2 linked regions of the Azospira inquinata genome follow. The main gene of each other region encodes a partner of the protein of the gene in region 2 in a complex. Links are inferred from orthologs where the notes say so. Each region holds a gene or a part of one and is shown on either strand. Other genes may lie near its edges.

The links.
Region 1: the proteins of Azoinq_RS13955 (region 2) and Azoinq_RS14560 are in contact, whole or in part, in a cryo-EM structure (PDB 9GE8), measured with the Escherichia coli proteins. The link is inferred for Azospira inquinata from one-to-one orthologs.

The regions. Positions count from the first base shown.
Region 1 is NZ_CP064782.1:3,233,928-3,242,859, reverse strand. What follows is about bases 2,163-5,253. They hold Azoinq_RS14560 (ABC transporter permease), read left to right. Parts: upstream 2,163-2,498; coding sequence 2,499-5,009; downstream 5,010-5,253. Other genes in these bases: Azoinq_RS14555 (peptide chain release factor 3), read left to right, coding at 5,128-5,253. Also shown: DNA repair protein RadA, read left to right, coding at 1-833; Azoinq_RS14565 (NADPH-dependent oxidoreductase), read left to right, coding at 1,193-2,026; more of Azoinq_RS14555, read left to right, coding at 5,254-6,729; Azoinq_RS14550 (bifunctional diguanylate cyclase/phosphodiesterase), read left to right, coding at 6,932-8,932.
Region 2 is NZ_CP064782.1:3,092,195-3,100,947, forward strand. Bases 5,842-8,753 are described here. They hold Azoinq_RS13955 (arylesterase), read right to left. Parts: upstream 7,663-8,753; coding sequence 7,021-7,662; downstream 5,842-7,020. Other genes in these bases: mnmH (tRNA 2-selenouridine(34) synthase MnmH), read right to left, coding at 5,842-5,850; selD (selenide, water dikinase SelD), read left to right, coding at 5,943-7,004; Azoinq_RS13960 (ABC transporter ATP-binding protein), read left to right, coding at 7,661-8,350; Azoinq_RS13965 (TetR/AcrR family transcriptional regulator), read right to left, coding at 8,363-8,753. In the rest of the region: Azoinq_RS13920 (hypothetical protein), read right to left, coding at 1-453; Azoinq_RS13925 (DUF3567 family protein), read left to right, coding at 652-888; Azoinq_RS13930 (DUF3460 family protein), read left to right, coding at 1,025-1,216; Azoinq_RS13935 (bifunctional acetate--CoA ligase family protein/GNAT family N-acetyltransferase), read right to left, coding at 1,351-4,038; Azoinq_RS13940 (class I SAM-dependent methyltransferase), read left to right, coding at 4,213-4,812; more of mnmH, read right to left, coding at 4,789-5,841. UniProt on the Escherichia coli protein: TesA is a multifunctional esterase that can act as a thioesterase, lysophospholipase and protease.

The sequences.
Region 1 (8,932 bases), 140 kb from region 2 along the record:
CCGAGCAGCTCACTTCCGCTCCCGGCTCCGTGGCCCAGGTGCGGGAATGCTCGGCCCAGCTCACCCGGCTGGCCAAGCAGAGCGGCATTACGGTGATTCTGGTGGGCCATGTGACCAAGGACGGGGCCCTGGCCGGTCCCCGGGTGCTGGAGCACATTGTGGATACGGTGCTCTATTTCGAGGGGGATACCCATTCCAGCTTCCGCCTTATCCGGGCCTTCAAGAACCGCTTTGGGGCGGTGAATGAGCTGGGGGTGTTCGCCATGACCGACAAGGGGCTGAAGGGGGTGAATAACCCCTCCGCCCTGTTCCTCTCCCAGCATGCCCAGGATGTGCCCGGCTCCTGTGTCATGGTGACCCAGGAGGGCACCCGGCCCCTGCTGGTAGAAATCCAGGCCCTGGTGGATGGGGCCATGGGGGGCAATCCCCGGCGCCTCACCGTGGGCCTGGAGCAGAACCGGCTGGCCATGCTCCTGGCCGTGCTGCACCGTCATGCGGGCATCGGCTGCTACGACCAGGATGTGTTCGTCAATGCGGTGGGGGGGGTGAAAATTTCCGAACCGGCGGCGGACCTGGCGGTGCTGCTGGCCGTGGTGTCCTCCCTGCGCAACCGGCCCCTGGCGCCCAAGCTGGTGGTCTTTGGGGAAGTGGGCCTCACCGGGGAAATCCGTCCCGCCCCCCGGGGCCAGGAACGGCTGCGGGAAGCGGCCAAACTGGGCTTCACCCGGGCTCTGGTGCCCGCCGCCAATCTGCCCCGCCAGCCCCTGGAAGGCATGGAGGTCCAGGGCGTGGCCCGGCTGGAAGAGGCGTTACAACTGGCCTTTGGGGACTGACGGAGCGGGAAAGGGTGGGGTAGGGTCTGGCAGGGCTGGGGCCGGAAGAAAGTAGGGCCAAAGGTAGGTAGGGGGGCGCTGGGGATTCTTGTTAATTCCCGTTTCCAGAGGCCCCGTGGCCTGGGCGCTGGGCTTGGGGGGCTGCCCCGCCGCCAGAATCCGCCCCCTGGCGATTTCAACCCAACCCAACCCAACCCAACCCAACCCAACCCAACCCAACCCAACCCAACCCAACCCAACCCCTCTCCCCCTGATCCCGCCCTTCCGCTAGCATAGCTTCCTGATTTTCATCTCTCCCGGCAGGCCCTCCGGTGTTTCGTCCGGTGTCGGCCCCCGGATTTTTCTGGAGTGTCTTGCCCATGCATCCGGATACCGATCTCCGCCCCCTGTTCAGCGCCCGTTACGGCCAGCCCACCGCGTTTCCTCTGCCGGACACCAATGAGGTGTTGCACAGCCTGCTGGAACACCGCTCCGTGCGGGCTTTCCGGCCCGATCCCCTGGCGCCGGGCCTCCTGGAAACCCTGGTGGCGGCGGCCCAATCCGCCTCCTCCTCTTCCAATCTCCAGGTGTGGAGCCTGGTGGCGGTCCAGGACCCGGCCCGCAAGGCCCGGCTGGCCGAGTATTGCGGCAACCAGGCCCATGTGGCGGCCTGTCCCCTGTTCCTGGCCTGGCTGGCGGACCTGTCCCGTCTGGAACGGGTGGCCCGGCGCTTGGACCAGCCCAGCGCCGCCCTGGATACCCTGGAAATGGGCCTGGTGGGGGTGATCGACGCGGCCCTGGCGGCCCAGAACGCGGTGGTGGCCGCCGAATCCCTGGGCCTGGGCACGGTCTATATCGGCGGCCTGCGCAACCGGGTGCCCGAGGTGGCCCGGGAGCTGGAACTGCCGCCCCATGTTTTTCCCGTCTTCGGCCTGTGCGTTGGCTATCCGGATTCGGCCAAGCTGCCCCGGGTCAAGCCCCGTCTGCCCCAGACCACGGTACTGCATCGGGAACGCTATCGGGTGGATGAGGCCGGGGAGGCGGCGGCCATCGCCGATTACGACCACACCATGAGCGCCTTTTACCGGGGAGCGGGTATCCGGGCGGAAGGCTGGACGCCCCATTCGGCCAACCGGGTGAAGGGGCCGGAAAGCCTTTCGGGGCGGGACAAACTGGCCGACTTTTTCAGGGGACAGGGCTTCCCTCTGAAATAGCCGGGGAGGCCCTGGCGATTCCCTATCCCCGGTGAAGGCCGTCCCGGGCGCCCCTCCCGGGCCTTGCCCCGGACCGCCAGGTGGCATAAGGTTTTGCCTTAATGCTGAATGGAAGTTGGCGGTGGGCTTGATCCTCCCCGGGCCGTGGACTGAAAAGCCCGTGGTTTCTAGCTGGGGCGGGGGTAAAAACCTAGATCCAGGGAATACGCCCCTCTCCGGGCGGTTTTTGGGGGAGGGAGGTGGCCCACTGCTCCGGGGTCCCCGGCAGCGCTGGACCGCCGTCCTGCCCCCACCCCCATACTAAAGCCGACTCCGACTCCGACTCCGACTCCGACTCCGACTCCGACTCCGACTCCGACTCCGACTCCGACTCCGACTCCGACTCCGACTCCGACTCCGACTCCGACTCCGACTCCGACTCCGACTCCGACTCCGACTCCGGCCTCGCCCCCTTTTGCCGAAAGCCCTGCCCATGACCCCCTCCCTTTCCTTCTGGCGCCTGGTCTGGCGTTTGCTGCGCCGGGACTGGCGGGCCGGGGAGCTGGGTCTGCTGGCGGCTTCCCTGGTGGTGGCGGTGGCCAGCCTGTGTTCCGTGGCCTTTTTTACCGACCGGGTACAGCGGGCCCTGGAACTGGAATCCCACCAGCTGCTGGGGGCGGACCTGCTGCTCACGGCGGATCATCCCTGGGCCCCCCGTTTTGCCGCGGAGGCGGCCCGGCGGGGCTTAATCCAGGCCCGCAGCGCCACCTTCCCCAGTATGTTGATGGGCCAGGGCGACCGGCCCCAGCTGGCGGAAATCAAGGCGGTCAGTCCGGCCTATCCCCTGCGGGGGCGGCTGCGCCTGGCCCCGGCCCCCGGTGCGCCGGACCGGGAGACCCGGGCCATTCCTGCTCCCGGCCAAATCTGGCTGGAGGAACGGCTGGCCCGGGAATTTCCCCCGGGCTCCCGGGTCCAGGTGGGGCAGAGCCAGTTGGGGGTGGCCGGGGTGCTCACCCAGGAACCGGATCGGGGGGTGAGCCTCTTCAGCGTTGCTCCCCGGCTGCTGATGAATGAGGGGGATTTGCCCGCCACCGGCCTGATCCAGCCCGGCAGCCGAGTGCAGTACCGGCTCCTGCTGGCTGGGCCGCCGGGGCCCATCGCCGCCTACCGGGCCTGGGCCTTGCCCCGGCTGGGCCGGGGGGAACACCTGGAAGACGGGGGCAATGCCCGGCCGGAAATGCGCAACGCCCTGGACCGGGCCCGCCAGTTTCTCGGGCTAGCCTCCCTGCTGGCAGTGATACTGGCGGCCGCCGGGGTGGCCCTGGCCGCCCGCCGCTATCTGCAACGCCATCTGGATGCCTGCGCCGTCATGCGCTGCCTGGGGGCCACCCAGGGACGACTCCTGGGCCTCTTCCTCGGCCAGTTCCTGCTCCTGGGCCTGGGGGGCTCCCTCGCCGGGGTGGCCCTGGGGTGGGGCGCCCACTGGCTGCTCCAATGGCTGTTGGCGGGCCTCTTGGCCACGCCCCTGCCACCCCCGTCTCCGGTGCCCGCCTTCCAGGGGCTGGCGGCGGGGCTGGTGCTGCTCTTTGGCTTCGCCCTGCCCCCCCTGATCCAATTGGGCCGAGTGGATACCCTGCGGGTGCTGCGCCGGGAACTGGGGGCGCCCGCCGCCGGGGCCCTGGCTTCCTACGGCCTGGGGCTGGCAGCCCTGGCCGGGCTGGTGTTCTGGGCCGCCGGGGAACCTCGCCTGGGGGCCTACGCCAGCCTGGGCTTTCTCGGCCTGCTGGCCGTGGACGGGGCCCTGGCCTGGGGCCTGCTGTACCTCCTGGGCCGCTGGCGTCGCCACCGGGGGCCGGGGGGGCTGGGCCATTTTGGCTGGCGCTACGCCCTCATGGGTCTGGAGCGTCGGGCGGGAGCTACGGTGGCCCAGGTGGTGGCCCTGTCCCTGGGCCTGACCGCCCTGCTGTTGCTTACCGTGACCCGGGGGGATTTGCTGGCGTCCTGGCACCGGGCCCTGCCGGCGGACGCCCCCAATCGCTTTGTTATCAACATTCAGCCGGAACAGCGTCAGGCGGTGGGGGCCTTTCTTCGGGCCCGGGGCTTACCCGTAACCCTGGCCCCTATGGTGCGGGCCCGGCTGGTGGCGGTGAATGGTCGCCCGGTGACTCCAGACAGCTATCCGGAGGACCAGGCCCGGCGCCTGGTGGAGCGGGAATTCAATCTTTCCTGGCGGGACACCCTACCTGAGGGCAATCGCCAGGGGGCGGGACGCTGGTTTCGTCCCGGGGACAAGGGGGTGGCCTCCCTGGAAGAGGGGCTGGCCAAGACCCTGGGCCTAGGGGTGGGGGACCGGCTCAACTTTACCGTGGCCGGGGAGCGGCTGGCCGTGACCGTGGTGGGCCTGCGCCGCCTGTCCTGGGATTCCATGCGGGTGAATTTTTTTGTGCTGACCCCCACCGGGGTGCTGGAGGATTATCCGGCCAGCTGGATTACCAGCTTTTATCTGCCCCCTGCCCGGGCCGAGGTGGAAGGGGCCCTGGTTCAGGCCTTCCCCAATCTCACGGTTATTGATGTGGGGGCCATTCTGGCCCAGTTGCAGGACATTCTGGATCAGGTGGCGGCGGCGGTGCAGTTTGTTTTTCTCTTCACCCTGGCCGCCGGTCTGCTGGTGCTCTATGCCGCCCTGGCCGTGTCCCGGGACGAGCGGCGCTATGAGTTGGCCCTATTGCGGGCCCTGGGCGCCCGACGGCGGCAGTTGTCCTTGGCCGTGTTCGGGGAATTTGCCCTGGTGGGGGGGCTGGCTGGGCTCATCGCTGCCGGGGGCAGCCAGGCCGTGGGCTGGCTTCTGGCCCGGGAGGTGTTTCACCTGAGCTACGGGGCCTCCCTATGGGCCTTCCCTCTGGCCAGCCTGGGCGGTGCCCTGGTGGTGGCCGCCCTGGGGAGCTGGTTTGCCCGGCCCCTGTTCCAGGCGCCGCCCATGGAGGCCCTGCGGGCGGGGGAATAGGGGGTGGGACGGGGAGGGGCGACGGCGGGGCCCGGAATGGTACAATTCCGCCCCTTGAACGCCCGGACCCCGGCCTTTTCCGCCCCGGCCCTTGACTGTTTCCGAAAGCCTTTTCTCCATGAGCGCAGAACTCCAGGCAATTGCGGCCGAAGCCCAGCGGCGGCGCACCTTTGCCATTATTTCCCACCCGGATGCGGGTAAAACCACCTTGACGGAAAAGCTCCTCCTCTTCGGGGGAGCCATTCAGGCCGCCGGGACGGTGAAAGCCAAGAAGAGCGGCCGCCACGCCACGTCGGACTGGATGGAAATCGAAAAGCAGCGGGGCATTTCCGTAGCCTCTTCCGTGATGCAGTTCGAGTACGGGGACCATGTGGTGAATCTGCTGGACACCCCGGGGCACCAGGACTTTTCGGAAGATACCTACCGGGTGCTGTCCGCCGTGGACTCGGCCCTCATGGTTATTGACGGGGCCAAGGGGGTGGAACCCCAGACCATCAAGCTGTTGGAGGTCTGCCGCCTGCGCACCACCCCCATCCTCACCTTCATCAACAAGCTGGACCGGGAAGTGCGGGACCCCTTCGACCTCTTGGACGAAGTGGAATCGGTGCTGAAAATCACCTGCGCCCCTATCACCTGGCCCATCGGCATGGGCAAGACCTTCCGGGGGGTGTATCACCTGGCCAATCAGACCGTGGCCCTGTTCAAGGCCGGGGAGGGCAAGGACCCGGAAATCGTCCATGGTCTGGATCACCCGTCCCTGGCCGGGTTTAGCCAAGAAATCGCCAAGCTCAAGGAAGATCTGGAACTCCTGGCGGCGGCCAATACCTTTGATCAGGAAGCTTTCCTCGACGGTACCCTGACCCCGGTGTTTTTTGGCTCCGCCATCAATAATTTCGGCGTCCGGGAAATTCTGGACGCCCTGGTGGCGGAAGCCCCGGCCCCCATGCCCCGGCATACCTCGGAACGCATGGTGGGGGCGGATGAGAGCAAATTCTCCGGCTTCATCTTCAAGATTCAGGCCAATATGGACCCGGCCCACCGGGACCGGGTGGCTTTCCTGCGGGTCTGCTCCGGCCACTTCGAGCGGGGCATGAAACTCTGGCAGGTGCGGACCGGCAAGGAAATCCGGGCGACCCAGGTGGTGGCCTTCCTTTCTCAACGGCGGGAGACCATCGAAGACGCCTGGCCCGGGGACATCATTGGTCTCTTCAACCACGGCAGCATCCAGATCGGGGATTCTTTTACCGAAGGGGAAACCCTCCATTACACCGGGATTCCCTATTTCGCCCCGGAAATGTTCCGGGCAGCGCGTCCTAAAAATCCCTCAAAAATGAAGCAGTTCCATAAGGGACTTGAACAATTAGGTGAGGAAGGGGCGATCCAGGTCTTCAAGCCCGAATCGGGCTATGAGGTGATTCTGGGGGCCGTGGGGGTGCTCCAGTTTGAAGTGGTGGCCCACCGGCTGGCCACGGAATACGGGGTGGAAGTGTTGCTGGAGCCCAAATCCCTCTACGGGGCCCGCTGGGTGACCTGCGAGCAGCCCGAAGAACTGGCCCGTTTCGAGCGGGAAAACGGCGCCAATCTGGCCCAGGATGCGTCTGGCAGCATGGCTTACCTGGCCCCCACCCGGGTCAATCTGGAACTGACCCAGGAGCGTTTTCCCCTGATCCAGTTCCACACTACCCGGGAATTGACCGTGACCCTGGGGGCGGACGCCTGAAGCGGAATAGGCCGGGGAGGGGCGGGCTTAGTCCCGCCGGGCCGTTTCCTCTCTCCTGGGGCCTTTTCCGTGGGAGTGAGGGGCTGCCCCGGGGCGGCGTAAATACTGGTGCTCCGCCCCGGCGTATGTTGCAAAAGGCTTACCCCGCCCTCATGCCCCGTATAATGGCTTCCTGATTATCCATAACTAGGGTTTGCGACCCATGGGCTCCCGGCGCTCCTTTTTTATCACCGGTTTCACCGTTGGCCTGCTTTGGCTGGGCTTGCTGGTCTGGGTTGCCCTGGATTTATTCCACGCCCGGGAAGAAACCCTGGCCGGGTCGGCGGCCCAGCAGAGCACCCTGGCCCGGGTGCTGGAAGGCAATCTCCAGCTTTCCATTCAGACCATTGATCTCCAGCTCCGGGATTTTGTCAGCCGCTATGAGTCCCCTATTGCGGCGGGGGCACCCCGCTCCCAGGTTGAGCCGGATCTGACCCACAACCTGGGCCTTTTCCCCCAGGTGCTGAGCTTCCGGGTGGCGGATGAAAACGGCATTTACCGTTACGATGCCTCCGGCGAGCTGGCCACCGGGGTGAATATCGCCGACCGGGAATACTTTCAGCGGCTTAAAAACAATCCCCGAGCCGGGCTGGTGATGGCCGCCCCCATTTATTCCCGGGTCAGCAGCGAATGGGTGATGACCCTGGCCCGTCGCCTCAACGATTCCCGGGGGCGCTTCCAGGGCGTGGTCCTGTCCTCCATCAAGCTCTCCTATTTCGAAGGGGTGTATCAATCCCTGGGGATGGATCAGGGCGCCATTTCCATCTGGAGCCTGGACCAGCGCCTGGTGCTGCGCTGGCCTAAAGCGACCCACCTGCTGGGTCACCGTTTTCCCAATGTACCGGTGCTGCAACGGGTGGCCAGGGGGGAACAGGACGGCAGCTTTGTCCAGCAGGGCATATTGGATGGCTCCCACCGGGTTTTTGCGTTCCGTTCCGTGGCCGGCACCCCCTTCGTGGTGGTGGTCAGTCGTAACGTGGACGATGTGCTGGCCCCCTGGTACGCCCGGGTGGGGGCCTATCTGGGCCTGATGGGCTGCCTCACCCTGGCCCTGGGGGCCCTGTTCTGGGTCTGGCTGCGGGGCCTGGTGCGGGCCGAAAATCAGGCCATGCAAATGACCCAGGCCTTCCAGAAAAAGGAAAGGGAGGGCCGGGCCCTCCTGGACTCCATTCCGGATTCCGCCTGGCTGGTAGACCGGGAAGGCCGTTTTCTGGCGGTCAATGAAGCGTTCTGCCGCCGGGCCGGTAAGACCCAAGAGGCCGTGCTAGGTCTCCGGGGCAAGGACCTGTTCGGAGAATCCATGTGGCCTGCCCTGCGGGAAGGCCAGCAGGCCACCTACCGGCTCGGGGGCGTATTTCGGGAAGAGCGCCAGCTGGATCTGGGGGAAGGGAGCCGTCCCTACGAGGTGGTGCGGGTTCCGGTAAAGGATGAACGGGGCGATTTCATCGGCCTGGCCGGGGTGGCCCGGGATATTTCCAGCCGCTATGAAGCCCAGGAACGGCAGCGGCTCATCACCCACTTTTTTGACCACGGCATGGAAGCCATGCTGGTGCTGGATGGAGAAGACCGGATCAGTACCTGTAACCATGCTTTTACCCAGCTTTCCGGCTACGATAGCCGCAGCCTCACCGGCCGGATGCCGGATTGCCTGGTGGCGGACCACCAGGGCAGCGCCCTGCTGACTACCCTGGCCGATACCCTGGAGCGGGAAGAGGGCTGGCGGGGAGAAGCCTGGGTGCGGCGCCGGGAGGGGGGGGATTGCCCGGTGCGTATCAACCTCAGCCTGATTCGGGATGACGGCAATCAGGTCACCCATAAAATGCTGTTCCTCAGCGACCTTTCCGATAAACGGGCGGATACGGCCCGGATCGAGTCCCTCTCCAACCTGGACCAGCTTACCGCCCTGCCCAACCGGCTGTATTTTTCCCATTTGCTGGACAACTGGCTGTCCATGGGGCGCCGGGGCGGCCTGATTGTGCTGGACCTGGATCGGCTGGCCCGGATCAACGATGCCTACGGCCACGAAGCGGGGGATCAGCTTCTGCGCCGCCTGGGGGAACGGCTGCGCCGGGCCCTGGGGGAAACGGACGTATTGGGGCGCCTGGGAGGAGACCAGTTCGGTGTATTGACCGCCAGCCGGGAAGACGGGGCCAGCGTGGAGATG
Region 2 (8,753 bases):
GGCGGCATCCAGGGACTCTTCCAGGCCTTCCGTGACCTTGGCCGCGGTGTCGCTCAGGCTGGTGACGGTTTCCTGAATCAACTGTACGGCGGGCAGAATTTCCTGGGGGGTGGCCCGGCTAGCCTTGTCGATGCTGTAGGCCAGATATTCGTTAATGCCGTGGGCCTGGGATTCAAAGGACTGGATCAGTTGTTCCTGGGCGCTGATCCAGGTATCCAGCCAATCCTGGGAAAACTGGATGGCGTGGTCCTTGAGGCTTTCCCCCAGGGCATGGGAGAGGTTCGGGGCATTTTCCTGGCTGTGCCGGGAGAGGTTGGAGAGGCAATCTTCCTGGGCTGACCGCACTACGGTCAGGGCCCGTTCTCCCTGATCCAGAGCCAGATGCACCAGCCCGGCGAAATGGTCGATAGCGTTCAGGCTCAGGGTGCCCGCGTTGGGATTGATATAGTACATGGCTGTGCTCCAAGGGAAGGGGGTAGGGTCTTTTCTACCCCTTCCCCGTTACAGGGAAATGACGTGGACATGGTGGCTCGGGCGCCCCACTCCGCCCCTTTTTCCTCCCCCTTGAAAACCCGGTGACCGCCTCCACCTGGGGAGGGTAGAAGGCGTTCCCCGCGCCCGGTTTTCCCCTAGAGAAGCTGGAGGTACACAATGCTGAACCTGGTCTATAACAGCGAATCCTATTCGGTCCTGGCCTATCCGGCCCAGCAGGGCTATGAACTGCTGGACAAGGAGGGGCAGCGCAGCCTGTTTATTCAGGGCGCCCAGGCGCTTTGCTTCAAGGCCTCCATAGAGGCCGTGGCGACGGAAACGCCGGAGGTGGAGACTATTGACGCCTTTCTGGATGATTACTGCGCCGGCAGTGCCCGGCCCATCGTTTATCAATGAGGCGGTGAGGCCCTCAGGGCGGCTCCCGGGGGCAGGAAGCTCGTACCCGGGGAGCGCCCTGCCGTTCCGTTCCCGCTGGGGCGGGGGCAAGCCGGTTATAATGCCTCCTTCTTTACTGCTTTCCGGACATAGACCCATGGCGATTTACGAATCCGAACACACCAAGTTCATGCGCGAGCAGCTGGCCCAGCACCCGGAATGGGTGGAAGACCAGCGCCAGGGCCGGGCCCTGTGGTGGGACAAGGATCTTTCCCCCGCCGAACAGGCCGGTTTTCAGGCGGCCAAGGTGGCCCAGAAATCCTATCCCTACGACGTGAACAGCAAGTAATCCCGTTCCCCGCCAGGTCGGGGAGATGGCAAAAAAAGGCCGGTTGCCCCTTCGGGTTACCGGCCTTTTGCATTGGCGGGGGCGGGAACCCGGGTCGCCACCTCCGGTGCCGACGGGCCCACCCCCTGGAACGGTTAGTCTTGCAGGCTGAGAATCACCCGTTTTACGGTGGAATCCTCCGGATGGGGATGAACGGCGAAGCCTAAGCTGGTCATGAGTTTGAACATTTTTGCATTGCCCGATAGTACGTCCCCCACCACCGCCCGATAGCCCTTGCTGCGGGCGCAATCCACGATGGCGGCCATGAGGCGGCGGCCAATACCGTGTTTCTGCCATTGGTCCGAGACCGCCAGGGCGAATTCCACCGTTTCCCCGTCCGGGTTGGAGACGTAGCGGGCCACCCCGATCTGGACCTCCTTGCCTTCCTTTTCCGTGACGGCCACAAAGGCCATTTCCCGGTCGTAGTCGATCTGGGTAAAGCGTACCAGCATGGATTGGGTCAATTCCCGCAGGGTGTCCATGAAGCGGTAGTACTTGCTTTCCTCGGATAGCTGGGCGACGAATTCCTTTTCCATTTCCGCGTCTTCCGGGCGGATGGGCCGCAGAGTCACGATCTGGCCATCCGGCAGCACCCAGTCGTCGATCAGGTGGGAAGGGTAGGGGTGGATGGCCATGTGGGAATAGCGGTCATCCGCCGGGGCCGCGTAGTCGATGACGATACGGGCGTCGGCGGCCACCGCGCCGTTTTCATCCACGATCAGGGGATTGAGGTCCAGTTCCTGAATCCAGGGCAATTCGCAGACCATCTGGGAAATGCGCAGCAGCACGTCCTCCAAGGCCTGGAGATTGGCCGGGGGCATGTTGCGGTAATTTTCCAGGAGCCGGGCGGCCCGGGTGGAACGGATCAGGTCCTGGGCCAGATAGCTGTTCAGGGGGGGGAGGGCGATGGCCGTGTCACCGAAAATTTCGCATTCCGCCCCGCCCACTCCCAGGGTGATAACGGGCCCGAAAATCCGGTCCCGCAGCACCCCCACCTTGAGTTCCCGACCATGGGGTCGGGCCACGAAGGGTTCGATGGAAACCCCGTTGATCCGGGCGTCGGGCACGTTGCGGCCGACCGTGTCGATGATGTCGTGATAGGCGTTGCGCACCGCCGCCGCGTTGGCAATGTTGAGGCGCACCCCGCCCACCTCGGATTTGCGGGAGAGGTCGGGGGAATCCACCTTCATGGCCAGGGGGAAACCGATCTGTTCCGCCAGGAGCAGGGCTTCCGTGGGGGTGCGGGCCACCATGGTCTGGGCCACGGGCACCTTGAAAGCCCGGAGCACGGACTTGGATTCCATTTCGGAGAGCACCTTGCGCCGTTCGGATAGCACCGCCTCGATCAGCATCTTGGCCCCTTCCGTCTCGCTCTTGGCCTGACGGGGCGCCGGGTCCGGGGTTTGCAGCAGAAGCTTCTGGTTACGGTAGTAGGTGGAAATGTGGGAGAACAGATCCACCGCCGTTTCCGGCATGCGGAAGGCGGGAATGCCCGCCTCCGTGAGTAGGCGGCGGCAGGCCAGGGTGTGTTCTTCCCCCATCCAGCAGGCGACGATGGGCTTGGCGCAGGTTTCGCTGGCGCTGATCACCGCCCGGGCCACTTCCTCCGGCTGGGTCATGGCCTGGGGGGTGAGCATGACCAGTAGGCCGTCGATTTCTTCCGCCTGGGTACAGGCCAGAATGGCGTCCCGGTAACGTTCCGGGGTGGCGTCCCCCACAATATCCACCGGATTGGCGTGGGACCAGTTGGGGGGCAGCACCCCGTTTAGGGCGGTGACGGTCTGGGGCGCCAGGGTGGCCAGGGGAATGCCCAGCTCCGTGGCCCGATCCGCCGCCATGGCGCCGGGGCCGCCCCCGTTGGTCATGATCAGCAGCCGGTTGCCGCCGGGACGGAATTTGGAAGCCAGCCCCCGGGCGGCGTAGAACAGCTGGCCGATATTCCGAACCCGTACCACTCCGGCCCGTTTGATGGCCGCGTCAAATACGGCGTCCGAGCCGGCGGCTACCCCGGAATGGACCTGGGCGGCGGCGGAACCGGAGGCGTAGCGCCCGGCCTTGAGCAGAATAATGGGCTTGATGCGGGCCGCCGAGCGGAGGGAACTCATGAAGCGCCGGGCGTTGCGGATGCCTTCCACGTACATCAGGATGTAGTGGGTGCGGTGGTCATAGACCAGGTAATCCAGAATTTCCCCGAAATCCATGTCACTGGAGCCCCCCAGGGAAATGACCGAGGAAAAGCCCACCCCGTTCACCTTGGCCCAGTCCAGGATGGCGGAACAGAGGGCGCCGGACTGGGACACCAAAGCCAGATTGCCCGGATTGGCGGACACCTGGGCGAAGGTGGCGTTGAGCTTGATGGCGGGACGGATGAGGCCGAGACAGTTGGGGCCCAGGATGCGCACGTTGTAGCTGCGGGCGATTTCCAACATCTTCCGTTCCAGGGCCGCCCCCGTATGGCCCGCCTCGGCAAAACCGGCGGTAATAACGATGGCGAACTTGACCCCGCTACGCCCGCACTGCTCCACGATTTCCGGTACGCTGCGGGGCTTGGTGGCGATCACCGCCAGCTCTACCCGAGCACCGATTTCCTCTATGGATTTATAGGCCTGTAAGCCTTGCACCGTTTCGTGCTTGGAGTTAATGGGGTAAAGGCGTCCCTGGTAGCCCCCTTCCAGGAGATTGCGCAAAATGACGTTACCCACCGACCCTTCCCGGTCGGAGGCGCCGATGACGGCGACGGCTTTGGGCTCGAAAAGGCTCGTCAGGTAGTGTTGTTCCAGCATGATTCACCTATGGGTCGGCAGTGGCGAAAGGGTGGCGGCTGGGTGGCCGTCCGCTCCGGTGGGGCCCGGGTGAAACTCCCCCGGTATTTTTATTGTATGGTGCAGCGCAAAAATTTATCACGCCTCCATCTTTACGTCAGCAGGGGAAAGCAATTGAAGTCTAATGGAAATTCCGTGTCCGAGGGGGAGAAGGCTAGGCCTACCCCCTTAGGGGAGCCGTCGCCCTGGATCGTCGCCCATGGGAATGATCTGGCGCCCGGCAGCCGGGTGTTGGATCTGGCCTGTGGTCGGGGGCGCCACGCCCGTTATTTGGCGGCCCGGGGGCTAAGGGTGGTGGCGGCAGATCAAGACCGGGAGGCTTTGGCGAGCCTGGAAGGTATTCCGGGCATCCAGCCATTCTGGGCGGACCTGGAGGGAGCGCCCTGGCCCTGGGAACGGGACCTCTTTGACGCCCTGGTGGTGAGCCGTTATCTCCATCGCCCTTTGCTGCCCCATTTAGGCCCCACCCTGAAACCCGGAGGCGTTCTGCTTTACGAAACCTTCATGGTGGGCCAGGAAGCCCTGGGGCCGCCCCGCCGGGCGGAACACCTACTCCAACCCGGGGAATTGGGGGATTGGGCCCTGTCCGCCGGGCTGGTGGTGGAGGATTTTCAGGAAGGCCCGGTGACCGTGGCCGGGCGGCACCAGGTATTGCAGCGCCTCTGCGCCCGGCGGCCCGTATCGGGAGCGGGGGAAGGGCGGGCGCCGACCTTAAAAGGCGGCGCTGGCGGCTAGCAGTTCCCGGGCGGCCCGGGTCAGGGTGGCCCCGTCCAGGTTGTCCAGCACCAGGGGGGCGGCTCCCTTCCCGTTCTCCGGCCCGTAGTGGCGCAGGGAGCGCTGATAGAGGGGGTCGTAGTGGCGCTGTAGGAGATCGGCTACCAGGGCGGGCCAGTCCCCTGTGGCAATGAGGGACTGCCAGCGCCCCAGCACCTCCTTGCCCACCAGTTCCTTGAGCCGTTCCAGGCGGGCCAGCAGGGCCTCCTGGTCTGTAAGGAAATAATCGTAGTCCTCCAGCAGGTAGGCGACCCGGGCTTCCATGGGCACAGCCACCGGCTGGCGGCGTCCGGCGGCCATGGCAGTGAGGAGGGCAGTGGGCAAGGCCAGGCGACCCACCTTGCGGCTTTCCGCTTCAACGAATAGAGGTCGGGCTGGGTCCAACGCTTCCAGCTGCTGCCAGAGGGCGGTTTCAAACGCTTTCTGGGAGGGCTGCTGCTGGCCGGGGCAAAGCCCCAGCACCGAGCCCTTGTGGCAGGCCAGGGCTTCCAGATCCAGAATCTGCCCCCCTTCCCGGGCAATGGCCTGGAGCAACCGGGTTTTGCCGCTGCCCGTGGGGCCGCTGATGACCTGAAGGGCAAAGCGTCCGGGCAGTTCATCCAGCCCTTCCAGCACCCGGTGCCGATAGGCCTTGTAGCCCCCTTCCAGCTTGCAGGCTTTCCAGCCCACCTGGCGCAGGATAATTTCCATGGCGCCGCTGCGTTGCCCGCCCCGCCAGCAATACACCAAGGGCCGCCATTCCTTGGGCTTGGCAGCAAATTGCTGGCGCAGGTGGTGGGCAATATTTACCGCTACCAGGGCGGCCCCCAGCTTACGGGCTTCAAAGGGGGAAACCTGCTTATAAAGGGTGCCCACCTCCGCCCGCTGGGCGTCGTCCAGCACCGGGCAGTTGATGGCCCCGGGAATGTGGTCTTCCGCGTATTCACTGGGGGTGCGGACATCGATGATTTCCGCAAACTGGTCCAGCTGTGCTACGGTCGCCACCCCGTATTGCTGCATGATAGGGACTTTCCTTAATAATTTTTGAGGCGGGATTCTACCGGCTTCCAAGGGCTTAAGGTCACTCCGGCCCGTGGGGTCCCGATACGCGTATGTCCGAAACTAATTCATCCGAGGCGATAAAACTTACCGCCTTTTCCCACGGGGGCGGCTGCGGCTGCAAAATTTCTCCGGCGGTGCTGGAAAAAATCCTGGCCGCCACCCCCAGCGCCCTGATTCCTCCCCAACTGCTGGTGGGCACCGAGTCCTCCGACGATGCGGCCGTGTATCAGCTCAACGACGAGCAGGCCATTGTAGCCACCACGGACTTCTTCACCCCCATCGTGGATGACCCCTACGATTTTGGCCGCATCGCCGCCACCAATGCCCTGTCCGACGTCTACGCCATGGGCGGCCGTCCCCTCTTTGCTCTAGCGGTGGTGGGCATGCCCCTGGATAAGCTGCCTCTGCCTGCCATTGAGCGCATTCTTGCCGGCGGCGCCGCCATCTGCCAGGAGGCGGGCATTCCCATCGCCGGAGGCCATTCCATCGACGTGCTGGAGCCCATCTACGGTCTGGTGGCCCTGGGGGTGGTCCATCCCCGGGAGCTGCGCCGCAATCGGGACGCCCGACCGGGGGATTTGCTCATTCTGGGGAAACCCCTGGGCATCGGCATTCTTTCTGCGGCCCTGAAAAAGGGGCGGCTGGCGCCGGAGGATTACGCCACCATGGTGGCCCTGACCACCCGGCTCAACCGGGTGGGGCCGGACCTGGCCCAGATGGAAGGCGTTCATGGTCTGACCGATGTAACCGGCTTTGGCTTTGCCGGCCATTTGCTGGAAATCTGCCGGGGCGCGGGCCTGCGGGCCAAGGTACGCTTTGCCGATCTGCCCCTTATTCCGGCGGCCGTCGCCCTGGCCCAGGAAGGGCTGGCGACCGGCGCCTCGGGACGTAACTGGGCCGCCTATGGGGCCCAGGTTCGGGGGGCGGACACTTTGCCGGAGTGGCAGCAGAAGCTGGTTACCGATCCCCAGACCTCGGGCGGCCTGCTGGTCAGCTGCGCCCCCGAGTCCCGGGATCAGGTGTTGGCCTGCTTCCACCAGGCCGGTTTCCCGGAAGCCCGGGTGGTGGGCCATCTGGAGGCCGGCAGCGCCGGACTGGATCTGGAACCCTGAGCCTGGGGCTCGGGTTCTAGCGCCCACCCTTCAGTAGCGGCCCCAGTTTCTGCCACACGTTATCCAGAATGCGGGGCTGGGCCGCGGCCACGGGATGGAGACCGTCCGCCTGAAAAAGGGTGGGCTGGTCGGCCATGCCCGCCAGGAGAAAATCCACTAGAGGTAGCTTGAGGCGCCGGGCCAGGGCCGGGTAACTGTGCCGGAAATCTTCCCCGTAGCTTCCGTAATTGGGGGGCAGGCGCATACCCACCAGCAACACCCGGGCACCCGCCTGGCGGGCCAGGCCCGCCATGGCTTCCAGGTTATGGTTCATGGCCGCTAGGGGCAGGCCCTGGAGACCGTCGTTAGCCCCCAATTCCAGTATCACCACCGCCGGACGGTGTTCCCCCAGGGCCCGGGGCAGCCGGGCTAGGCCGCCCGCCGTGGTTTCCCCGGAAATACTGGCATTCACCACCCGGTAATTCAGGTGGGCCTGGGCTAGCCGCTTTTCCAGCAACACGGGCCAAGCTGCTTCCCGGGGCAAGCCGTAGCCGGCGGAGAGGGAATCTCCGTAGATGAGCACCACGGGCGCCCCGGCGGCGGCCAGCAGGGGCATAATCAGGCAGAGGCTGCCCAGCCCCAGCCATCGCCAATCCAAACCCAGATATTTTTTCATCATGTCCAGTCAATCCTTGTTGGAAGTCCGTGATCTTTGCAAAACCGTGGGAGATGGGGAAGGGCGTTTGACCATTCTCCAGGATGTGAATTTTGCCATTGACCCCGGGGAAACCGTGGCGGTGGTGGGAGCCTCCGGCTCGGGCAAGTCTACCCTGCTGGGTCTTCTGGCGGGGCTGGATCAGCCCAGCGGAGGGCAGGTGTGTCTGGACGGCATTTCCCTGGTGGCGCTGGATGAGGATGGCCGGGCTCGGCTGCGGGGGCGTTTGCTGGGTTTTGTCTTCCAATCTTTCCAGCTGCTTCCCGCTCTGACCGCTTTGGAAAATGTACTGCTCCCCCTGGAACTGTCCGGGGTGGAAAACGCTGCCGCCCTGGCCCGGGAATGGCTTACCCGGGTGGGGCTGGGGGAGCGTCTGGATCATTACCCCAAGCACCTGTCTGGCGGGGAACAGCAGCGGGTGGCCCTGGCCCGGGCCTTTGCCCCGGCGCCTCGCCTGATTCTGGCGGATGAACCCACGGGCAATCTGGATCAGGCCACCGGCGCCCAGATCATGGCTCTGATGTTCCGCCTGAATCGGGAGCAGGGCACCACCCTGGTGTTGGTTACCCACGACCCAGCCATGGCGGCCCGCTGCGGGCGCCAGCTACGGGTGGCGGAGGGGCGGGTGGAGGCCCTGGAAACGGTGGCTTGAAGGGCGCCGGACCTAGCGGTCCTCGGCCCGCACAATATGGTCCGCGATCCAGGTCCGCAGGGAAGCGGGGGACGGGTCGAAACGGTCGTAAATCATCAGGCTCTGGCCGAAAACGTAGGCGTAGAGCAACAGGCTGCGGGCCTTGGCTTCCCCTTCCGGCAGGCCATATTCCTCGAATAGGCGTCGGGCGTTTTCCAGGCGGCAGTTATCCACCTCAGCCACGATGGCCGCCGCATGGGCATCCCGACGGGCCCACTCCCGCACCGCCAGTTCAATGGAAACTCCCTTGCGGCTGCGGGCGGCGCTATACACATCGATGACGTGGTAAATCTGGTCCCGCTCTTTGCCCGGCTGGGCCGTGGTCTGCTTGATGATGTCCCGGATACGCCCGTCTTTCCAGGTG